3 regions of the Microbispora sp. NPDC004025 genome follow, and region 2 is predicted to be linked to each of the others. Evidence: riboswitches for the same ligand, from Rfam matches in the RefSeq annotation. Region 2 holds a riboswitch; each other region holds the start of a gene.
What was found. A riboswitch is a leader RNA that binds a small molecule or an ion and turns the genes downstream of it on or off. The one in region 2 is predicted to bind cyclic di-AMP.
Positions count from the first base shown of each region.

Region 1: linked by a shared signal. The riboswitch ahead of ACWEQG_RS23175 (glycoside hydrolase family 25 protein) and the one ahead of ACWEQG_RS04960 (CHAP domain-containing protein) in region 2 are both predicted to bind cyclic di-AMP.
Region 3: linked by a shared signal. The riboswitch ahead of ACWEQG_RS19185 (NlpC/P60 family protein) and the one ahead of ACWEQG_RS04960 (CHAP domain-containing protein) in region 2 are both predicted to bind cyclic di-AMP.

Region 1 covers NZ_JBSGHN010000009.1:226,276-234,050, forward strand. The annotation lists gene ACWEQG_RS23165 (oxygenase MpaB family protein) at 1-1,006, opposite strand, end outside; gene uppS (polyprenyl diphosphate synthase) at 1,003-1,719, opposite strand; cyclic di-AMP (ydaO/yuaA leader) riboswitch at 2,038-2,181, shown strand; gene ACWEQG_RS23175 (glycoside hydrolase family 25 protein) at 2,194-2,916, shown strand; gene secD (protein translocase subunit SecD) at 2,991-5,237, opposite strand; gene ACWEQG_RS23185 (hypothetical protein) at 5,271-5,729, opposite strand; gene ACWEQG_RS23190 (hypothetical protein) at 5,965-6,330, shown strand; gene ACWEQG_RS23195 (TraR/DksA family transcriptional regulator) at 6,636-6,959, shown strand; gene ACWEQG_RS23200 (rod shape-determining protein) at 6,956-7,775, shown strand, end outside; gene ACWEQG_RS23205 (TraR/DksA family transcriptional regulator) at 7,773-7,775, shown strand, end outside.
Region 2 covers NZ_JBSGHN010000002.1:110,735-118,509, reverse strand. The annotation lists gene ACWEQG_RS04970 (SPW repeat protein) at 1-238, shown strand, start outside; gene ACWEQG_RS04965 (GNAT family N-acetyltransferase) at 628-1,380, shown strand; cyclic di-AMP (ydaO/yuaA leader) riboswitch at 1,605-1,747, shown strand; gene ACWEQG_RS04960 (CHAP domain-containing protein) at 2,097-2,705, shown strand; gene ACWEQG_RS04955 (DUF305 domain-containing protein) at 2,739-3,365, opposite strand; gene ACWEQG_RS04950 (extracellular catalytic domain type 1 short-chain-length polyhydroxyalkanoate depolymerase) at 3,619-4,854, opposite strand; gene ACWEQG_RS04945 (IclR family transcriptional regulator domain-containing protein) at 5,144-5,944, shown strand; gene ACWEQG_RS04940 (DNA alkylation repair protein) at 5,985-6,671, opposite strand; gene ACWEQG_RS04935 (zinc-binding dehydrogenase) at 6,707-7,672, opposite strand.
Region 3 covers NZ_JBSGHN010000007.1:784-8,558, reverse strand. The annotation lists gene lysS (lysine--tRNA ligase) at 1-736, shown strand, start outside; gene ACWEQG_RS19195 (zinc-binding dehydrogenase) at 898-1,821, opposite strand; gene ACWEQG_RS19190 (LuxR family transcriptional regulator) at 2,133-2,381, shown strand; gene ACWEQG_RS19185 (NlpC/P60 family protein) at 2,590-3,549, opposite strand; cyclic di-AMP (ydaO/yuaA leader) riboswitch at 3,702-3,854, opposite strand; gene ACWEQG_RS19180 (amino-acid N-acetyltransferase) at 4,245-4,796, shown strand; gene ACWEQG_RS19175 (RDD family protein) at 4,945-6,285, shown strand; gene ACWEQG_RS19170 (histone-like nucleoid-structuring protein Lsr2) at 7,582-7,775, shown strand, end outside.

The DNA.
Region 1 (7,775 bases), on a different contig from region 2:
TCTGGTCGAGGACCTCGGAGAAGAACCGTGAGGCGGAGCGCACCGCCGAGTCGCCGGCGGCCGACGTCTCCTGACCGGGCGTGAGGAGGCGCAGGAGCGCCCCGGCTTTCGCCACGCCACGGCGTAGCCCCGCCAGCGCCTCGCCGCCCCGCTGCGGCGCGTAGCCCGGGTCGAGCATGGTCATGACCGTGTCGAGCCGGGTCCACGACTCCGGCAGCAGCCGCGTCGCGAGACTCGTGGACAGGCAGGTGGCGTGCATGAGCGTGCGCGTGCCGGGGACCTCGGCGAGCCCCAGCCGTGCGCGGAGCGACTCGGGCAGCGTCGCCACGATGATCGCGCTGGCCGTCGGCCCGGCGATGGCCCTGCCCGCCGCCCACACGGCGGGCCGGTCGCGGAGCAGAGGGGGCGCGGGTACCTGCGCGAACAGGCGGTCGAGGACGACGTGGACCGCTTCGGTGTTCTCCAGCCGCTCCTCGACGACGGTCGAGTAGTAGCGCCAGAACTCCCGCACCGTGGGCGGAAGCTTGCCGCCGTAGGGGTCCATCAGTGCGAGGAACGCCTGGAACTCGGCGTACAGCCGGTCCAGGGCGGGGCCGTCGAGGGACTCGCCGCTCAGCCGGCCAATGGTGACCGCGGATTCGAACAGCGTCGCCACCACCCAGGCGCGTGCCTCGGGATCGGCGGCGTTGAACGGGCGGTTCTCGGCGTCGGTGCCGGTGATGCGCGCGTGCAGGCGGTTGAGCCGGGCCGCCTCCCGCTGGCGCACCCGGATGTCGGGGTCGACCATCCGCTGCGCGCTGAGCACGGTGTTGCGCAGGCGCCGCCACGGGTGCGCGACGAAGGTCGAGTTGGCGATCAGCGCGGCGCCGATCTGCGGGTGCGCGGCCTCCAGGACGATGGCCCGGGTCGCCACCAGCCCCCAGCGTGTCTGGCGGGTCAACCGGTGGAGCATCGATCCCGGGCCGAGCGGATCGGCGTCGGCTCCGGCGGGTGCGGCGTCGCTCATCGACATTCCTTTCCTGTCAGGGCCGGTTCCTGTACCCCGCCGAACCGGCGGTCGCGCCGCCGGTAGGTCTCCAGGCATTCCCAGAAGTGCCCGGCGCGGAAGTCCGGCCACAGCACCCGGGGGAAGACCCATTCGGCGTAGGCCACCTGCCACAGCATGAAGTTGGATATCCGCTGTTCTCCGGAGGTGCGGATGACCAGGTCCACCTCCGGCATGTCGGGGTGGGGCAGACGGCGGGCGAAGCTTTCCTCGGTGACCTGCTCGGGCGGCACCCCGTCGCGGATCAGCGACCGGGCGGCCTCGACGATGTCGCGGCGGCCGCCGTGGTCGAACGCCACCGTCAACGTCATCCGCCGGTTGTCGCGGGTCAGCGCCGTCAGATCGGCGATGTCACGGGCCAGCGCGGGCGGGATCCGCGGATCGGCGACGCCGAGGAACCGGCAGCGGATCCCGCGTGTGTGCAAAGACAAGGCGTGTTTGCGGATGGCGCGGCGAACCAGCCGGAGCAGGTCGTCGACCTCGGCGGCCGGGCGCCGCCAGTTCTCCGTGGAGAAGGCGTACAGGCTCAACCACCCGACGCCGGCGGTGTGGGCCGCCTCGATGACATCGATCACGGCGGCCTCCGCCGCCCGATGCCCCTCGATGCGGGACAGCGACCGCTGCGCGGCCCACCGCCCGTTCCCGTCCATCACGCACGCCACGTGATGAGGCACGCCTCTCACATCGCCCGCCTCGAGAAGGAGTACATGGTCACTTCCGTCGTTCGCCGCCGTCCCCGGCCCTGGTGCGGGGGGGAGGGAGGAGAGTGATCTCTCCGGAGACGGACTCTTTCACAATCCGTGAGGCGATGAATACTAACCGTCAGTATCGGTGATCCTTACCTCGCCTGTCGCCGCAGGTAAAGACGTGTTTTGTCCCGTTTACACCAATCTGATGGTGTGTGTACCTTTAGGGCACACGGTTTGGGGTAGCGACCGCCCTCCGGCGCCGCATCCCTTGCCGTGTCGTTGCCCGGTCCGCGCGGTCCCGTGACCGTGCGGCCGCCGAATCCGCGATCAGCGGAGCCGGGGACCCACTTCTCTTCGGGGTGAATCGGGAGCAGCCCCAGATGCGCCCGTAGGGCACTTCCTGCCCGAACCCGTCAGCTAACCCGGTAGGCGGCATGGAAGCAAGGAGTCAGCCCCGACATGTCCACCCACCGCCTCTCCCTCGATCGCCGGCCCTCCGGCCGGCGCCTGCGCTCCGCCCTCGCGGCGGCGACCCTCGCGGTCTCGGCCGCCACGGCCGGCGTCACGGCGGCCGTCGCCCTGCCCGGCCCGGCCTACGCCAACCCGCACACGTACGGCCAGGACGTCTCCGGCTACGAGGCCGACCACGACTGGATGAACAGCCGCGCGCAGTTCGGCTTCATCAAGGCGACCGAGGGCACGTCCTGGGTCGACTCGTCCTTCCCCCGGCACTGGCGTGAGCTGGACAAGAAGGGCATCGTCCGCGGCGTCTACCACTACGGTCATCCCAAGAACGACCCCATCGCCGAGGCCGACCACTTCCTCGACGTGGTGAGCTCGCAGCCGGGCAAGCCCGGCGACATCCTGGTGCTCGACCTGGAGACCAGCGACGGCCAGTCGGTCGAGCACGTCAACGAGTGGGCCAAGGCCTGGCTGGAGTACGTGACGGCCAAGACCGGGACGAAGCCGATGTTCTACAGCGGCTGGAACTTCGCCGACAAGTACGGCCGCGGCCTCGGCGACTACCCGCTCTGGGTGGCCCACTACAGCAAGGCTCCGGGCGACATCACGCCGCCCGCCGACTGGAAGGCCTGGGCGATCCACCAGTACACCGACTCGCCCATCGACCAGAACGTCTCCGCGCTGACGCCCGCCCAGTTGCGCGCGCTCGGCCGCCAGTAGCCGCACGACCCAGCCGCACGACCCAGCCGCACGGCCCCCGGGGCGGGACGCCCGCCCCCGGGGGCCGTTCCGGCTCAGACCACCGCGCCGGAGCCGTCGCGCCGCGCGGGCTTGACCCGCGGTGCGGCGGGAGCCGGCGGCGGCTGGCTGGAGCGCCGCTCCAGCGCGATCGCCACCGGCCCGGCCACGAACGACGACGACAGCGTGCCCACGACGATGCCGATCAGCAGGGCGACGGCGAAGTCCCGCAGCGAGTCTCCGCCGAACACCGCCAGAGCCGCCAGGATGAACAGCGCCCCGAGCCCGGTGTTCACCGTGCGGGGTGCGGTCTGCAGGATCGCGGCGTTCACCACCCGGCCGAACGGCTCGCCGCGCCGCATCGGCCACAGCTCGCGCACCCGGTCGAACAGCACGACCTTGTCGTTGACCGAGTAACCGATGATCGTCAGCATCGCGGCCAGGAACACCCCGTCGATCGGCTTGCTCAGCCAGGCGAACGTGCCGACGACGACGGCCGCGTCCACGAACAGCGCCGCCACGGCCGCCGTGCCGAACGTCCACCGGAACCGGAACGCCAGGTAGGCGAGCTGCGCGGCGAGCGCGACGGCGAGCGCGATGAGCGCGTTGCGGCGCAGTTCCTCGCCCAGGCTCGGCCCGATGAGCTCGTCACGCTGCTTGGTGACCTCGCCCACGCTCCGGTCCAGCGCCTCCTCCACGCGGACCACGTCGTCCGCGCTGATCTGCCCGGTGCGCACCGAGATCGCGTCGTCCGACCGTTGCACGACGGCCGAGGGGAACCCGGCGTCCGCCACCGCCTGCCTGGCCGCCGTGACGTCGACCGGCCTGCTCGTGCCGAACTCCACGATCCGGCCGCCGGTGAACTCGACGCCGTAGTTCAGGCCGCGGGTGACCAGCCCCGCCCCGGCGAGCACGAGCAGCCCGGCCGCGACGGCGAGCCACAGCCGCCTGCCCCGCATCAGATCCGGGTCGCGCCGGGTCAGCCAGGTCCTGACCCGGCCGATCGAGCCGATGCCGGACGCCCGGGGGCCGATCCTGCCGATCAGGGCGGTGGCGAGCACCCGGGTGATCAGCATGGCCGAGACCAGCGAGGCCAGCACGCCGATGGCCAGGGTCACGCCGAAGCCCTTCACCGGGCCCGAGGCCAGCCAGAACAGCAACCCGGCGGCGAGCAGGGTGGTGATGTTGGAGTCGGCGATCGCGCTCCAGGCGTTCTTGAAGCCGCGTTCGAGGGCCGCCTTGAGGCCTCGGCGGGGCGCCTCGCCGTACTCCTCCCTGGCCCGTTCGAAGACCAGCACGTTGGCGTCCACCGCCATGCCGATCGCCAGGACGAACCCGGCCAGGCCGGGCAGTGTGAGCGTGGCCCCCATGGCCACGAGCCCGGCGTACGAGATCAGGCCGTAGCAGGCGAGCGCGACCGCGGCCAGCACGCCCACCAGGCGGTAGACGACGCCGATGAACAGCGCGGTCAGGATCACCCCGACGATGCCGGCCTTGGCGCTCGCCGCGATGGCGTCGGCGCCGAGGGTCGGGCCGACCGTGCGCTGCTCGACCAGTTCCAGCGGCACCGGGAGCGAACCGCCCTTGACCAGCACCGCGAGGTTCTGCGCCTCCTGGGCGGTGAAGGACCCGGTGATCTGCGTGGTGCCGCCGGGGATCCCCGCCTCGCAGGCGATCGACTCGTCCACCTGCGGCGAGGAGATGATCTCGTTGTCGAGGACGATGGCGACGCGGCGCTTGTGGTCGCCGGGAGGCGCGCAGGCCGCCGTCCCGGTCAGCTCCCGCCAGGGTCCGGGCTCCTTGAAGTCGATCGTGACGAACCAGCCGGGCCCCATCTGGGGGTCGGTGCGGGCGGCGGCGTCGGTGACGCCGGCCCCGCTGAGCGCGACCGGCCCGAGCTTCAGCTTCTGGCCGCTCTCGTCGGCGATCGCGTCCTTGTCACCGGCCTCCGCGGGGCCGAGCACCGAATGGAAGTTGAGCTGGGCGGTCTTGCCGATGACCGCGGCGGCCTCGCGCGGGTCGAGCACGCCGGGCAGTTCGACGATGATCCGCTTCTCGCCGGAGCGGACCAGGGTGGGATCGACGACTCCGAGGGCGTCCGCCCGGCGCCGGAGCACGTCGAGGGCACGGTCGGTGGCGTCGGCGTCCGCCTTGACCGTGGGAGAGTCCTTCGTCTCGAAGACGAGCTGGGTACCGCCGCGCAGGTCGAGGCCGAGGCGCGGGGCCATGGTGAGAGCGAGCAGCAGTGAGGTCGCGATGACGGCGAGCGCCGCCACCGCGCGCCACATGGGCGCACGGGACATGAAGCCTCCACAGGCGTACGAGTGGGAAAGGTCTCAGTACGCGGTGGAGGGAGGAGCGCGGGCCGTGGCGGCCCGGCGCGGGCACTGGGCGGGCGGGCCGTCCTGATGCGGCCCGGCCCGGGTGACCCGGGTGCCGCCGCGCGGCGCCGCGGGGTTGGGCAGCACGACCGGCCCGCCGGACACGCCGGGGCCGCCCGCGCCCGACTGGACGCGGGGCGGATCGCCCTGGGCCGGCCGCGTGGCGTGGGCCGGGGCGCAGATCCGCGCGTCGGTGAGCCGCGCGCCGTCACGCGCCGGGGCCTGGCGGAGGGCCCCCTGGCGCACGCCGCTCGCGGTGGCCGCCACACGACTCGTGATGTGGGGGCCCGCGGCGTGGAGACCGGCGGCGCGATGCGGTGTCTCCCACACGGACGCGGACGCGGGCACGCCGCCGGCGGTCAGGACGATCGCGTGCAGCAGGAGCAGCAGCGCGGCGGTCAGCCTGCGTCGCACGATCATCGCCTCCCTCCCGCTTCGCCCGGTCCTGCGGCCACCGTAGCGAGTTCCGCGCGAATGTGCCGAATGCCGTACCGGCGGGAAACGGGAAACGCACCCGCGCGGAGGGGACCGCCCGGTGAGGAACGGGTACGCAGAACGAATGGCGAGAACAGGGCAGGCGCCGAGCGGGAGAAACGGGCGACGGAAAACGCGGATGACCGTTTCGCGAAGGTGGGTTATGGTCGGTCTCATGGCGACCTCACGACGTGGCACGTGCGGGTCCACCGCCTTCACGTTGGTGGTGGGCCTGCTGATGCTCGCCCTCGCGCTGGTCGCCTCCACCCCCGCCTGGTACGGCGGGGATCCCGCTCAGCGCACGCCGCAGGCCGCCGCCGAGCTGTGGACACCGGGAGCGTGGACGCCGCAGTCGGCGACCCTGCCCGCGGGTCCCGCCGGTCCCGAGCACCTGCCGTTCCCGTTCCGGTCGCGCGTCGCCGTCGCCGCGGCTCCCGTCTCCGTACCGGTGCCCGCCCGGAGCCACGAGGACATCGTCCTCAGCCCGCAGCAGACCGGGCACCGAACCGCCGGCTCGCGCAGTCCACCACAGGCCGGGTGACACCAGCTCGCTCGGAGCGCGCCGGAACCGCGGCACCGTCCCGGTCCTCGTCGTCGCGCGCCTGACCCGTACCCGGCCGACCCGGCCCGGCAGGTCAGGCGACCGGCGACGCGACCGGTGACGCGTGCCGGCTTTCGCGCATCCGCACCCCCGTCGCGCCGCCATGGCGCGCCCTTCCGAGCGGAGCCTCCCGACCGCCGTCCCGCGGGTCCGCCCCGCGTACTCGTCTCGCGCACCGGCGACCGGTGCGCCGAAGGCGCGCGCTCGCGCGCCGACATCATCCTTCACCTGGAGTGATGCCGCTTATGGCAGAGATCAGGTCGCCGCGCCTCCTCTTCGAGGAATGCCGGCGGTACACCGCGCAGCTGTCCGAACTGCGCATGCTGCTCGAGGAGCGGCTCCACGCGGCCCGGGCCGAGCTGGCCCGGGTGCGCGACCCGTACGACACGCGCGTACGGCAGGCACGGCGCGACGTCGCCGCGATCGAGGCGGCGCTGGAGCGGATGGATCGGGGCCTTTATGGCACCTGCACCCGATGCGAGGCGTTCCTGCCGCTCGATCGGCTCCGGCTCGCGCCGCATGTGCAGCAGTGCGCGGCCTGCGCCGGCGAGGCCCGGATGTCGGCATGACGGTCATGACCGGCATGACCGGTGTCAACGGGAGGAGAGGCGGGGGAGCGGCCCTCGCCCTCGACCTCGGCACCGCGCGGACCCGGCTGCTGCTGTCAGGCAGCACGGCGATCAAGGAGCGGCCCTCGGCCTGCGGCGATCCGGGGGCGCGCCGGTGGCCGGTGCGGCACGGAATGGTCGCCGACATGCCCGCATGCGCGCGGCTGGTCCGCACGGCGCTGCGGGACGCCGTCACCGAGCGGCACCCGCCCCTCGAACGCGTCCTGCTCGGCGTGCCCGTCGCGGCTTCGCGGCTGGACCGGCGCGCCGCGTTCGCGGCGGTCAGCAGCGCCGCCGGCTGCCGGGTGACGATCGTCGAGGAGCCGCTGGCCGCGGCGGTCGGCTGCGGCGTGGACATCGCCGACCCGAGGCCCCGGCTCGTGCTCGACGCCGGGGCGGGGATCGCCGAGGCCGTCGTCATCCGGGCCGGCGAGATCGCCGACGCGGGTGCCGTACAGGTCGCCGTGGGCGGCCCGGCGGAGGGCGCCGGCTGCCCGCCGTACGCGCGGGAACGCGTCGTGGCGATGGTCGCCGACCTGATCGCGCGCGTTCCCGCCGCCCTGCGGGCCATCGTCAGGCAGCAGGGCCTGCTGATCACGGGCGGCGGCGCCCTCGACCCGGAGCTGGCCCGCAAGCTCTGCGCGGAGCTGCGGATCACCGTCAGCCCCGCGGCCGATCCCGCCAACGCGACCGTCAGAGGGCTGGCCTGCCTGCTGTCCACGGTCGAGCACCGCACTCCCGGCATGTCTGCCATCGGACGAGAGGACGTCGACGATG
Region 2 (7,775 bases):
GTTCGGCCGCACGTACGGCGTGAGCTGGGTGCTGCCGGTGCTGGGCGCCTGGACGATCATCGCGCCGTGGGTGATCCGCGGACAGCCGGCCACCACCGCGACCATCTGGGACAACGTGGTCACCGGGGCGATCATCTTCCTGTTCGGCCTCGGCGCGCTGGCGTTCGCGGCCAACTACCGGCAGCACGAGCGCGGCGGCCGGCGACGGGGAGTCGGCGCACCGGGCGGCCAGTGGTAGCCGCGAACGAGGCCAGGCCGCGTACCCGTCCCTGACGTCGTCGGGCCCGCGTACGCGTCCTGGCCGGCCGCGCGAAAGGGGCGGGGGATAAGCGGTTGCGGCCGTGCGCGGACGCGTGGGAGAGTGCGACCGCTTCACAGCACGCGTACAGACGAAGGACTGAGGCCATGGCTTCGGCGACCCGCAGCGGCCGCCGTCGGCACTGAGCGGTCCGCCACCCGGCGGCACCGGCGCGGGCAGTGCCGTCACCGTTTCACGGCGGCCCGACGCCGCGGTGCTCCGCGCACCGTCCGCGTCCCCCGATGGGGACGGCCCCCCGCGCGGCTCATCGCCCGCTCGACGTGGCGGGAGCGCGCTCCACTTCGTCATCGACGTGAGGTTCAATCACCGTGGACATCGATGTCCAGAGCTTTGCCGTGGCCAACCTTCGCCGCCGCCCCGAGGTCGTCGAGACCGGCGGCTTCGTCGTCGGGATCGATCCCGACACCCGCAGCCCGCACGTCAACTACGCAACCCCCCTGCCCGGAGCCCGGCCGTCCGCGCGGGACGTCGCGGCGCTGGTCGGGGCGTTCCGCGATCGCGGGCTCAAGCCCCGGCTCGAGTTCGCGCCGGACGCCGCGCCCGGCGTGGAGCCGGCGCTCGCCCGGGCGGGCTTCGGCGTGGAGGCGGTGCACGACTACCTCGTCTGCACCCCGGACACGCTGACGCCGCGAAGGGACGGCGGTCCCCTGGTGGAGACGCCGGTCGCGGACCAGGACTACCTGTCGATCGACGCCGCTCTGTCCGAGGCGTTCGGCGCCGAGTTCGCCGCCTCACCGGAGGGCGCGGCCCGGCTGCGCCGCCTGCAGGAGAGCGGCGGGGCGGTGCGGTTCGTCCGGGCGCGGGACGGCGGGTGCGCCGGCGCGGCCACCTGCTCCGCCCCCGCCGTCGGCACGTCGGAACTCGCCGGTGTCGGCACGCGCCCGGCCTTCCGCGGCCGGGGCGTCGCCGCCGCGGTCACCGCCGCGCTGACCGCCGAGATGTTCACCCGTGGCGCGCGGTCGGTGTGGCTCGAGTACGGCGGCGAGGGGTCGCGGCGCGTCTACGAACGCGTCGGCTACCGGCCGTCGGGCACCCGCCTGTACATGTCGCTCGCGGAGTGACCCGTCCGGGACCGGTCGCCGGCCAGGGATCGTCCGGCCGGCGGCGGGTGCCGTACGGCTGTGTGGCGTATCTCACCGAGGACGGGCCGCGACCGCGAGGACCAGCGGAAGTGTCGCGCGGCGGCGGCCCGAATCGGGTCATTTGCCGGTTTTTGGACCGTGTCTTACTTGTTATCTACTATGCTTCCCGTGTCGCGCCGGTGTGCGGTCCTCAACCCGAGGACGACCGGCGACCGCCGAATCCCGGACGTCATCCATCCCGGGAACCGGGGACCCATGTCTCTCGGGGTGAATCCGGACCATCCGGTAGGGCTACTCCTGGCCCGAACCCGTCAGCTAACCCGGTAGGCGGCCAAGGAGAGGAGAGCGCGTGGAGTGTCGGCTCCACCTGCCGATCCGGTCCGCGTCGCATCGACGGACCGCTTGCCCGCCCTGGAACGTCTCCAGGCTTCCGGGGTGATGGCGCGCCCGTGACGGGCTGCCACATCTCCCGTTTCTGATTCCGCCCCGCCGGAGGGCCGTGCCCTCGTACGGCCATGCCGTCGTGCCGTCACGCCCGGTGGGCCGGTTCGTCATGTCTTAAAGCGCGCCATGAGGAGCCTCCGATTTCCAGCGATCCCATAGCTCGGCAACTGCTCGACGCCGTCCGCCCGGAACTGGGCTACCGCGAACGAGCGGGAAAACATACGAAGTTCGGCGAGTGGTACGCCGACAACGTGGCCAAGGACCCCGACTTCAAGACCGCCCCCTGGTGCGACATGTTCGTCTCCTGGGCGGCGAACCGGGCCGGGGTGCAGGACCACGTCGGCGAGTTCGCGCTGACCACGCGGCATGCCAAGTGGTTCAAGAAGCAGCACGCCTGGAGCGACAAGCCCGAGCCGGGCGCGGTGGTCTTCTTCGACTGGTCGGGAACCAAGAACGTCCGCGACATCGACCACGTCGGCGTGGTCGAGAAGGTCGTGGGCGGGAAGGTCCACACGATCGAGGGCAACGTCGACGGCGTCTGGCTGAAGCGCAAGGTGCGCGACAAGAACAAGATCGTCGGGTACGGCCTGCCGCGCAAGGTCAAGCCGACGCCGAAGGCGACGGTGACGGTCCAGCCCGTGGCCGCGGTGAACGCGAGCGTCCAGGGTCCGGCCGGGCCCACCACCAGGAACATGGCGGCGCAACAGGGGCAGTCTCCCGACGTCGTGTGGTCGCCGGGCGACGCCGTCCTGCCGGCCGGTCTGCTCTTCGCGGTGGTCTCCACCGCCGTGACCGGGCTCCGGTTCAGGGCCGCGGCGGCGCCCTCCGTCGGACGGCACCGCAGGCGCCGCACCCGCTGACCTCCGCCGGCCGCGTCCCGGACGAGCGGGCCGTCACTGCTGGAGGAGGCGCTTCATCTCCGTGATCTCGGCCGACTGGCCGGAGACGACGGACGCCGCCATCCGCCGGGCCGGCTCGTACGCTCCGCCGCGCAGTTCGTCCCTGGCCATGCTGACGGCGCCCTCGTGGTGCCGGATCATCATGGTGAGGAAGGCCCGGTCGAAGGCCCGCCCGGACAGTCCCTCGAGGCGCCGCATGTCCTCGGGGGACATCATGCCGGGCATGGCGTGGTGGGCCGGCGCGGCGCTCTCGTCGGGCGCCCGCTCGCCCCAGGCGGTGAGCCAGCCGCTCATCGTGCGGATCTCGGCAGCCTGGGCGGCCTCGATCCGCTCGGCGAGCCGCCTGACCCGGGCGTCGGCCGCCCGGCTGCCGGCCAGCTTCGACATCTCCACCGCCTGACGATGGTGCGGGATCATCATCCGGGCGAACATGACGTCCTGCTCGTTGTGGCCGGCCGCCGGCGTCGTGGCGGCCGGGGCGGCGGCCAGTGTGGCGGCCGGGGCGGCGGCCAGTGCGGCGGGCGGGGCCGGCGTGCCGGCGAAGGCCGCGGTGCCGTACCCGCCCGTGCCGCTCAGCAGAGCGGCCGCCAGCAGGGCCGAGGGCAGTACGCGTCCGCTCATCGCAACCACCTCCGTATTCGTCCGGACACGGCGACCGGGCCGGAACGGGGCGACGGCCCGGCCCGCGGTGGCGGCCCGACCCGCCGTGGCACGCCGGAAGCCGCGGGGCCTGCCGCCCGCGAAACCTCCGCCGTGCCCGGACGCGACGCCCCCGCCGTCCGCCCCGGGAGACGTGCCCGGCCGGATGCCGATCATGCCTCCCGGGCCTCCTGGCGGTCGCGGGGGCCACGCGGTCCCCTCGGAAGGCGGCGGGTCAGCACTGGCCGTCGGCGAGCACCCAGTGATCCGGGCCGGTCTGCCGGAGCGCGTGGACGGTGAACGTGTTCCACAGGCCCATCGCGTCGTTCGACCCCTTGGCGTAGGTGTGGCCGCCGGACTGGTAGGCCCGTCCCGCCGTGGTGTGGGCGTAGTTGCTCGCCCGTACGCACGTCCCGGCCGGCGTGCCGCCGGGCGAGGGGCTGGGGCTGGCACTGGGACTGGGACTGGGACTGGGGCTGGGCTGGGCGCCGCCGTCCAGGCCGAAGAACCGGGCGTCGTGGTAGGCCGAGCAGATCGTGTCGAGGAAGTACGCCGCGGTGGCGCCGCACTGGTCGGGGGCGCCGCCGGGATCGACGGGGAGGCCGTGACCCATGCCGCCGATCTCGTAGAGGCGGACGTCGTCGTCGCCGTACACGGTGAGCGTGGCGCCGCCGGTGAGCGACCGTGTGGCGGTGGGGGCGGGGGAGACGCCCCGCACGTTCGCCCACTGGTCGCGCAGCTGCCTCCCGTTGGCGGGGACGACCGTGTAGTCCGCCTGGCCCTGCCAGACGGCCACCCGGGGATACGGCCCCGCGTAGCCGGGATAGGCGTTCCGGACCAGGTCACCCCACTGCTGCGGGGTCCTGCTCGCCGGGCCGTACTGGCAGCCGGACGCCTCGGTCAGGTTGCTCGCGCAGCGGTACGCGAGACCGGCCGCGATCGACCCGGCGGCGAAGACGTCCGGGTAGGTCGCCAGCATGACGGCGGACATCGCCCCGCCCGCCGACAGCCCGGACACGTAGACCCGCGCGGGGTCGGTCCCGTAGGCGGCGACCGCGTACGCCACCATGGCCCGGATGGACGCGGCCTCGCCCTGCCCCCTGGTGGTGTCGCCGGTCTGGAACCAGTTGAAGCAGCTGGACGCGTTGTTGGCGCTGCTCGTCTGCGGCAGCACGAGGGCGAAGCCCCACCGGTCGGCGTACTCGCGCCAGCCCGAGTCGGCGAAGTAGCCGCTCGCGTTCTGCGTGCAGCCGTGCAGGAGCACCACGAGCGGCCGGCCGCCGGGCAGGCCGTCGGGACGGTAGGCGTACATCGCGAGGTTGCCGGGATTGGAGCCGAACGACGCGACCTGGGCCAGTGACGCGGCGCGCGCGGGTGGGGCGCCCGCGCCGAGCAGGCCGGCCAGGACGAGAAGGAGGACGGCGACGGCGGCGACCGCTCGCGGCGGCCGGGTGGGGAGGGGGGTGACCATGGCGACTCCTCGGAAGACCGGGCTCACCGAGCCTTTCCGGGCACGGTAGAACGCCGGTGAGCGCCCGGACATGTTCGCCGGGCACACTTTTCGCCACGCTGTCATGGCGTCCGCCATCGGAGCGGACATAGGTCCGCTCAGCGGTCATGTCAGAGGCCTCCACTGCCCGCCGTCACGTCACAGCGGGTGAGCCTGGGCATCCCGGACTGTTCCTCGCGCCGTCAGGCGGACGGAGACGAGTGGACAGGGTCTAGAGTTGACTCGGCGAGTTCGGGCGGAAGAGGCGTTCATGGCACGAGGCGACACCGGACCTGACTTCATCGAGGCGCTGGCGCGCGGCCTCGATGTCATCAGGGCGTTCCAGCCGGGCCGCCCGGTCATGTCCCTGACCGAGGTGGCGGCCGCGACCGGCCTGGCCCGGCCGACCGCGCGGCGCATCCTGCTCACGCTGCAGGAGCTGGGGTACGCCCGGCCGGAGCAGGGCGGCTTCGCCCTCACCCCGCGGGTGCTCGAGCTCGGCGTCTCCTACGTCCGCTCGACCGGGCTGTGGGAGGTCGCCCGGCCGCATCTGGAACGGCTGGTCGCCCAGACGCGCGAGTCGTCGTCGATCGCCCAGCTCGACGGGTCCGACATCGTGTACGTCGCCCGGGTGGCCGTACCGAAGATCGTCGCCCTCTCGGTGCAGATCGGGACGCGGTTCCCGGCGCTGCAGACGTCCCTGGGCAAGGTGCTGCTCGCCGCGCTGCCGCCGGACGAGCTGGAGCGGGTGCTGGCCGAGCCGAGCCGGTCGGGCATCGAGCCGCGGTGGCGGCCCGGCCGGCAGGAGCGCGACGCGATGCTGCGCGAGGTGCGGGCGAAGGGCTGGGCGCTGACCGACGAGCAGCTCGCCCTCGGGATCCGGTCGGTGGCCGCGCCGCTGCGCGACGGCTCGGGCAAGGTCATCGCGGCGGTCAACGTGAACAGCCACGCCGCCGAGACCTCGCTGGACAGGCTCACCGGGGAGCACCTGCCCCTGCTGCTCACGACGGCCGGGGCGATCAGCGCCGACTGGGCGCTCTACGAGTCGGTCCCGCAGGTCACGGCCTCCTAGCCGAGGGAGTCGCGGCAGGGGCCTGCGCGGGAGACCTTCCTTACTCGCCGTGCTGCCGGCGCACCATCTCGGTGATCCAGACCGGCGCGAACGGAGACGTGCAGCCCGGGGATGTCGGGTAGTCCTTGAGCACCTCCAGGCGCTCACCGATGTCGATCGCACGGGCGCGGTGCTCGGGGTGCTCGATCCCGATCTGGGCCAGGCAGTGGTTCATCGCCCATTGCAGGCGATCCGGCGCGTTCTTCATCTCCGCCTCGACGACGTCGAGCAGCCCTGCGAGGTCGAGGCCCTCGGGCTTCTTCGCCACGCGTTCGGTGGTAAGTGCCCAGCCCGCGCTCGCGACCACCGGATCCGGGTCGGCGGACCAGGCCAGGCGCAGCTCTTCGGCGTGCGGGTTCTTCTTCACCACGTAGTTCACGAGCCAGTCGTGCACCTTGGGCGAGCGCGCCCCGCGCAGCATGGCGTCCAACTCGTCACGCTCGAACGCCTTCGGACGGCAGATCAGGAGCGCCAGCAGCCGCGCCGCCGTGTCGTCGGTCTCCCAGAGCGCGCGGGCGAGTTCGTGCTGCGTCTTCAGCCGCTTCGCGAGCGCGCGCAGCTTGCCGAGGTTGACACCGTGATCGTCGCCGTGTCTCTCGTTGACCTCGCGGGCCTTGGGGTCCTCGAGTCCGGCGAGCTCGGTCATCACCTCGGCCACGGTCGTCTCGGTCACCGTCGTCCCGGCCATCTCGGCCTCCCGTCCGTCACGTACGCGATCAGTCCTCAGCGAGCCCCGCCGGGGATGAGGACTATCCTGCCCGAGGCGGTGCCGGCGGTCTGGCGCTCCCAGGCGGCCGCGGCGTCCTCCAGCGGCACGCGCTCGTGGGCGACGGACAGCCGCCCGGCCACGGACTGCTCGGCCACGAACACGATCGAGGCGGCCCGCTGCTCCGGGGTCAGCTCGTTGTTGGTGTATCCCAGCAGCCGCAGCGACCTGCCGCGCAGCGTGGAGGAGTCGATCGGGCAGGTCTCGTCCGCCGAGGAGCCGAGGTTGACCCATCGGCCCCCGGGCCGCAGGGCGCGCGCCGCGGCGGCCGCGGGCGCGCCGAAGAGCGGGTCGAGCACGAGGTCGGCGGGCCCGTCGCACGCCTCGGCGAAGCGGGCCGCCAGCGTGGCGACGTCACCGGTGTCGAGCGCCACCACGGCGTCCGCGCCCGCCTGCCGGGCGCGTGCCGCGGCGGCGGGGGAGCGGGCGCCCGCCACGACCCTGCGGGCGCCGGCGATCCGCGCGATCCGTACGGCGGCCTGCCCGACCACGCCGCCCGCGCCGAGCACCACCACCTGTTCGCCGGGGGCGAGCTCGCCGCGCCAGGTCAGCGCCATGTGCGCGGCGACGGCCGAGAGCCCGAGCGCGGCGACCGCGACCGGATCGGCCCCGGCGGGCAGCTCGACGAGGTCGCGGGCGGGCACGGCCGCCACCTGCGCCATGCTGCCGTCGCCCGGCGCCATCCCGGCCGAGGTCGCGAACCACACGGGCCGCCCGTCCGCGGTTCCGGCGCCCTGCACCCCCGGCACGTACGGCGTGCGCGGCCGGCCGAAGTAGGACGTGCCGCTCGCGCAGAGCAGGTCGAGCGGCGTGACGGGCGCCGCGCCGACCTCGACCAGCGTCTCGCCGGGCCCGGCGGCGGGCACGGGCAGGTCGGCCACCAGCGGCGGCCTGCCGGGTTCCACGATCTGTGCCGCTCGCATGGTCCACCTTTCGCCGAAGCACGTCTGGTTGTGGCAGTCCGGTTGAAGCACGTCGTCGGCGAGAGCCGCCGGGCACGCCCCGCACGGCGTGCCCGGCGCCTCG
Region 3 (7,775 bases), on a different contig from region 2:
GCCGACTCCGGCCGACGCTCTGTCGATCATGGAGCCCGCGCTGCTGCGCTGGCTCTACGCCCGCCGCCGTCCCAACCAGTCGTTCAAGGTCTCCTTCGACCAGGAGATTCAGCGGATGTACGACGAGTGGGACACGCTGACCAGGAAGGTGCAGGACGGCACGGCGCTGCCGGCCGACCAGGCGGCCTACCGCCGCGCGTCGAGCACCGCGTCCAGGACGCTGCCGGAGACGCCGAGGCGGCTGCCCTACCGCACCCTCGCCTCGGTCGTGGACATCGCCACCGGGCACGAGGAGCAGACGCTGCGCATCCTGCGCGCGTTCGACCCGGAGATCACCGGGCTGGACGAGCTGCGGCCCCGGCTCGACCGCGCCCAGCACTGGGTGAACACCTACGTGCCCGCGGAGGACCGCACGCAGGTGCGCGAGACACCCGACAAGGAGCTGCTCGACACGCTCGGCGAGCAGGACCGCGAGTCGCTGCGCCTGCTGGCGGAGGGCCTCGACGCGCACTGGTCGCTCGACGGGCTGACCACCCTCGTGTACGGCGTGCCGAAGGTGCAGGCCGGGCTCGACATGGACGCCAAGGCGGCAACGCCCGAGCTGAAGGCGGCCCAGCGGGCCTTCTTCGCCCTGCTCTACCGCCTGCTCGTCGGCCGCGACACCGGCCCGCGCCTGCCCACGCTGCTGCTGGCGGTGGGCCGCGACCGGGTGCGTGAGCTGCTCGGTCGTGCCTGAGCGCGCCGTGTCTCATGTCCCGGGGGCGGGCCGCACCGCCGATTAGCCGGCGCCGCGGGCCGGACGGCATCGCCGTCCGGCCCGCGGTCGTACCGGACCCGTTCCCGTCCGCGCGCCGGTCCGGCGGCGTCGGGGCACCGGCACGCCAGGGCACCGGAATTTCAGGGCAGCAGGACCAGCCGGCCGCGCAGGCCACCCCCGCGCAGGCGTTCGTACGCCTCGGCCGCCCGCTCCAGGGGATAGGTGCCGGCGACCCGCGTGGTCAGCAGTCCGGCCTCGGCCAGCTTCGTCACGTCGAAGAGCTGGTCCGCGTCGGCGCGGACGAACACCGTCGAGACCCGGATGCCGCGCAACGGGAGCGGGGCCTGCCCGGCGGCGACGGCGACGAACGCGCCCCCGTTGCGCACGGCGTCCAGCGCGGGCAGGCCGGCGACCGCCGCGTCCACCACGCTGTCCACGCCGCCGGGAACGACGGCCCTGACGGTCGCGGCCAGGTCGGCGCCCCTCGGTATGAACCACTCCGCGCCGAAGCCCCGCACGAGCGGCTCGTCGCCGGGCGCGGAGACCGCGGCGACCCTGATCCCCCGCGCCGTGGCCAGCTCCACGAGGTAGCCGCCGAGGCCCCCGGCCGCGCCCGTGACGAGCAGGGTCTCGCCCTTGTCGAGCCCGGCGAGGTCGAGCGCCTGGACGGCGGTGAGCGCGTTCAGCGGCAGTGTCGACGCCTCGGGCGCGGCCACCCCGGCGGGCGCCGGCGCGACGGCCGTCTCGTCCAGCACCACCAGGTCCGACTGGGCTTTGGGCCGGTCGGTCAGCCGGTCCGACAGCCCGATGACGCGCTCACCGGAGCGTAGGGCCGTCACGCCCGCTCCGGCCCGGTCGACCACGCCCGCCACGTCCCAGCCCAGCGCGTACGCCTCCAGACGGGGCGTGAGGCCGTAATCGGGCAGGGCGCCCGAGGCGGTGATGAGGTCGATCGGGTTGACGGCGGCCGCCTCCACCCTGATCCGCACCTGGCCCGGCCCCGGCTCGGGATCGGGCGTCTCGACCACCCGTACGGCACCGTCCTGTGCCACCAGTGTTCTCATGTGTCCTCCTTCCACCTGGCAGCGAGCGTAGGGGGAGTTACTCTCCTTCGGTTAGTAGGCACCTGTAAGTGCGTAAGTAAGGCGGAGGAAAGGTGTAATCACCCTCGGTGCCGGTCCGAACCCGACTGCCGGCTCACGTGCCTGGGTGAAATCTCCGAGTGCCGCCGGAAGCGATCGGGCGGAGGCTGCCGAGGCGCCCCGGAAGGCGTACGACCGGCCGGTCGGCTTTCGACCTTGACGACCTTCGCGGCAGGCGTTTACCGTCCCTGGAGGGTGGGCCGACGAATCATCGTCGTGGGGGAGGGCGGACGATGGGTGTTCCCGAGGTCGTCTACCGAGGTGACAGTCTCGCCTCGGACTTTGATCGTGCCGGTCTCACCGATGAGGACTTACTTCTTCTCGCGGAGCTGGCCAAGGGCGTGACCGCAGACCGCGTGGGCCGCAGTCTCGACGTCAGCGGACGCACCGTGCGGCGGCGGCTGCGGGGCATCTGCGACCGCATCGGCGTCGCGACGGCGATCGAGGCAGTCGCCTGGGCGGCACGACGCCGCCTCATCTGACCGCGTTCCGGAGCGCACGAGGTCGGGAAGGGCGCCGGAGAAAGCGGCGACGCCGGCGGAGCCGTCCAAGCGGCGGCTCAACCGGCGTGCGCTCTTTCGCGGCGCGGCTCGGCCGGCGTGCGCTCCGGCTCGCGCGGTCTCGCGGCGCGGTTCAGCCGGCGTGCGCTCCGGCTCGCGCTCTCGCGGCGCGCTGTCCCGGCGGCCCCGCTCAGTCGGCGACGCGCACCGCTCCCGCGAACGGCCGTCCGGCGATCTTCGCGATGTGGATGACGTCTCCCGTGCGCGGCGCGTGGATCATGTAACCGCCGCCGATGTAGATGCCCACGTGGTGCAGGTCGGAGTAGAAGAACACCAGGTCGCCGGGGCGGAGCTGGTCACGGGAGATGTGGGTGCCGGCCGTCCACTGGTTGCCCGTGTAGTGGGGCAGGCTGATGCCGACGGACTGGTAGGCCGCCATGACCAGGCCCGAGCAGTCGAAGGAGTTCGGGCCCTCGGCGCCCCACACGTACGGTTTGAGCTGCTGCCTGAGGGCCCAGCGGGCCGCCTGGGCGGCCTTGCCGTCGCCCACGATCGGGAACGACATCCGGCTGCGCGTCTGGCTGCCGATCGTGCGGGCGACCTGCCGGTAGAGGCTGCTCTCGGTCTTCTTGATCAGCGCGTTGATCTTGTCGCGGCGCGAGTCGAGGCCGGCGAGCAGCTTCTTGACCTCGGTCTGCCGGGCCGCCGCGCTTTCCCTGGCCCGCGAGGCGGCGTCCATGGCCTTGGTGACCTCGGCGACCTCCTGGCTCTCCTGCAGCTCCAGCGCGTACGTCGTGGAGGCCTGGCTCAGGTACTTCTGCGGGTCGGCGTCGCTGTCGATGAGCACGAGCGCGTTGCCGAGCCCGTTGGTCATGTAGGAGTGCTGCGCGAGGGCGTTGGCCTTCTGCCGGCGGACCTCCAGCTCGGCCTCGCTCTTGGCGAGGTTCTTCTTGGCGAGCTCGGCGGACCGCTCGGCCGCCTTAAGCCGCACGCGCTCGCCGTTGTACTGCTCGGTGAGGCTCTCGATCTCGGTGTAGAGGCTCTCGACCTGCTCCGTGAGCTCCTTGAGGCTCGGCTTGGGGTCGGCGGTGGCGCGGACCACCGGGGCGCCGAACGTGATCGCGGTGAGCGCGACGCCGACGAACGCCAATCGGCGGATGGCACCCGGACCGGCCGTGCCGGATCCGGACCGTCGGTGGCGGGCGTGCCTGCCCGCCGGCCGTCCTCCACGCGTGCGCAACCGAGCTCCTCTCCCACATGTGCCCCGCGGCAGGCCGTGTGTCGTGGAGCACGGCCATGTGGCGGGGCACTACTGAGCGCCTACCGGGTTAGCTGACGGGTTCGGGCCGGAGTAGCCCTACCTTGGTGGATTCACCCCTTGACGATCTAGACCGAACCGATCCTGATCCTGCAGTTGGGTCCCCGGCTCCCCTCCGCACTCGGTGCTTCGAAGATTCGGCGCCCGGCCGCCGTGAGCGCTCACGATGACCGGCATCGTCGCTGGACGATAGTGCACGGCGAGTTCTTGCTCAACCAGAACTCCGAAACCCGTCTACGTTTGACAACCAAACGATCACAGCTGGGTCACGGGCTCAATGGGGATACATCCGCGTTCACCTGTGTTTGGAGCGATTCGAGGTGGTGGATGTGCCGTGCGGACTGCCGGAAAAAGTGGGACGAACCGGATCGCGGTCTCGCGGGCCGGCTGGGCGTCCATCCGTATCCTGACGGCTACACAGGGTCAGGCCTCATGTCGGGCGTGGTGTTTGGGAATGACCGTTATCCGTGGAGGTCCTTCGCGCCGACTATGAGGGATCGGATTCCGTCCGGCTAGGCTGACCGCTCATGGAGCAGGTCGCCGCGCAGACATCCAGTGGTTCGGGTGCCACGGCCGTGACGGTGCGCCGGGCCAGGACGCCGGACGTCCGGGCGATCCGGCGCCTCGTCGACGCGTACTCGGGCGTCGGCCCCCGTCTGCTCAAGAAGAGCACGGTGACGCTGTACGAGGACGTGCAGGAGTTCTGGGTCGCGGAGGTGGGCGGGCAGGTCGTCGGCTGCGGCGCGTTGCACGTGCTGTGGGAGGACCTCGCCGAGATCAGGACCGTCGCCGTGGACCCCGTGGTGCGTGGTGGGGGCATCGGTCACCGGATCGTCGCCGCGCTCATCGAGACCGCCCGGGACCTCGGCGTGCGGAGGGTCTTCTGCCTCACGTTCGCGGTCGAGTTCTTCGCCCGGCACGGCTTCCGGCCCATTCAGGGCACACCGGTCTCTCCCGAGGTGTACGCGGAACTGCTCGCGTCGTACGACGAGGGTGTCGCCGAGTTCCTGGATCTGGAGCACGTCAAGCCGAACACTCTGGGGAACACCCGGATGTTGCTGCACCTCGACCGCCATTGACCGCCGTTCACGTCCCGGCAGATAATGATCTTGACGCGAATTGTCAGTGTCCGCAAAGGTGACTGTTGTTACGCCTGTCGCTACTTTTGGCAATATCAGCGTGTGCTACGGACGTGCGGCGCATGCGTCTTCGAAACGAGGTGACACGGTGAGCACCGGACAGCCGCCGTACCCCCAGGACGAGTCGGACGGAACGCCACCGCCGTCATCGCACCCCGGGTACGGCACGGACAGACAGGCCCAGGACTACGACCCTGACGTGACGGTCGTCAACTACCGCCACACGGGGCAGAACACGGGCCCGCAGCAGCCGCCCGGCTACGACGCCGCCCAGGGCGGCTACGGCCAGCAGCAGGGCTACGGGGCCCAGCAGGGCCAGCAGCAGGGCTACGGCCAGACCGGACCCCAGCAGGGGTACGGCCAGCAGGCCGCCCAGCAGCAGTACGGCCAGCAGGGCTACGGCCAGACGGGCCCGCAGCAGGGCTACGGTCAAACCGGGCCCCAGCAGGGGTACGGCCAGCAGACCCCGCAGCAGGGCTACGGTCAGCAGCAGGGGTACGGCGCCCAGCAGCAGTACGGCCAGCAGGGCTACGGCGCCCAGCAGGGCCAGCAGCAGGGCTACGGCCAGACCGGACCCCAGCAGGGGTACGGCCAGCAGGCCGCCTCGCAGGACTACGGTCAGCAGCACGGTCAGCAGCAGGGGTACGGCGCCCAGCAGCAGTACGGCCAGCAGGGCTACGGCGCCCAGCAGAGTCAGCAGCAGGGCGGCTACGGCCAGCAGCAGTACGGTCAGCAGGGCTACGGCGCCCAGCAGGCCGCCTCGCAGGACTACGGTCAGCAGCAGTACGGCCAGCCGGGGTACGGCCAGCAGCAGGGCTACGGTCAGCAGCAGGCTTACGGCGCCCAGCAGTACGGCCAGCAGGGCTACGCCCAGCCCGCCTACGGCCAGCCGTACGCGGCCGCGGGGCCGATCCCGCCCGGCGCCCCGGCGCCGCTCGCGGAGTGGTGGCAGCGCCTCGTCGCCCGCATCATCGACGGCGTGGTCGTCGGCATCCCCTTCGGGATCATCTCGGTCGTGATCGCGGCGATCATCATCACCAACCCGAGCGTTGACATCGCGAACGGGACGATCACCCCGGGAGGCGGTTACTTCCTGGCGGAACTGCTCACGGCGATCCTGGCCGGCATCGTCATGGTCGGTTACGAGTTCGTCATGCTGCGCCAGCGCGGGCAGACGCTCGGAAAGATCGCGATGGGCATCAAGGTCGTATCGATCGGCGGAACCCTCGACGGCGGCCTCGCCGTCGACACGGCCGGTAAGCGCGCAATCGTGATGTGGGGTCCGCAGTTGGTGCGCTGGATTCCCTTCGTCACGTACCTGGCGGGCATCTTCTCGTTGCTGAATATCCTGTGGCTGCTTTGGGACAGGCCGTTGCAGCAGGCGTTGCATGACAAGGTCGCCAAGACCGTGGTGGTCAAGGTCAGGTAACGACCGTTGGGGGGGGGCCGATGGAACGGACCATCGGCCCCTTTTTCTATGGCCGCTTTGGCGCCGCCGGTACCAGGCGCCCATCCGGCTGTGCGGGAAAAACCGTACGGGGCCGCCCGGGCATGCCATGCTTGGGTTCACCGTCCCGAGAGGTGCCCCCAATGACCGCGAGACCGCCCCCGGCGCCAATCCTTAAGCCCGGCCCTCGCCGTCCCCGTCCGGGCCATATCGGTCCACGGGCGGCTTAAGGAACCGTCAGGGGCGCTTATGGGGCAGTATGGAGCCGCAGGGGCCCTTATGGCGCTCCGGATGCACACCGCTCTACCCGGTCGCGGAGGCCGCCCGCGGAATGCGGGGACCGTTTGGCCGTGCGAAAGTCGGCCGCCCGGCCGCCCGGACCGTCCACGTGATTGTGCCCCGCTCCTTTATTCGATCTTCATGCCGCCGCTTGTCGATCTTGGTGGAACCGGCCGGTCCTCTCTTTTTACGAGGCTTCCGGGCTGTGACGATCTGCTTGCGCGTATATCTCGCCAAGGCGTGCGCGCCGTACGAGAAGGGGGCGGGGGCTCCTTGTGAAGATCCGGCGCCGAGACGTCGCTCCTCGTTTCGCCCGAGCTCTTCAACGGCCGTACGTCCTCCGGCCGGCCTTTTTCACGAGCGTGTTTGCGGCTTCGCGCTTGTCGGGCCGCGACTGCCCGGCCTGGCCACAAGGCCCCTCACCTGCCCTTACGGCTCGGGCCTCACCGAACCCCGGGGAGTGCCGCTACCGCCGCCCGTCCTCGTACGGGAAGTGCGCAAGCGGTGAAACGGAGGGACGCCGGGGAGCGGTGACCGCCCGGGTCGGCATTCTGGGTACGATTTCGAGTGCATCCGGTAAGGCCGCTGGAGAGACGGGGGATTACCCGGGCCCTCCTGGGGCACCCCGGAAGGCGCGTCCGGTCCCTCCCGGCGCTATGGTCGTATCAGGGTGCCCGGCCCGGCAAGAGGCCGGTGACCTTGCCACGTCCTCGGAATTTCCTCGGGTGCACCTAATGACACCCCCGGCACGAGCGAGGCAGAATGACAGAGGTATTGTCCGCCTTGATACCTTCCGTGGTCGTCGCCGGCGCGGTCGTCTACGGCATCGTAAAGTTGGTACGTTCCGACGCGGCGGGTCTCCGCACGGCACGGGAGCCACGCGAGAAGTCACCGGACTCAGAGGTTCCTGAGAATCCGCAATCTTGAATTGTCAGCCAGGGGAAACCGGGTATATGTTTGGCTGACGAATCAAACTATGGGCTGCGAAAGGATTGCCGGATGGCCAAGCACACGCAGGTGATTCTCATCGACGATCTCGATGGCGGCGAGGCCAATGAGACGGTCACCTTCGCGATTGACGGCACGTCATATGAGATTGACCTGAGCGACGGCAACGCGAAGCGGCTTCGCGAGGCCCTGTCGCCTTTCGTCAGCAGCGCGCGGCGCGCGGACAGCGGGCAGGCCCGTGGGCG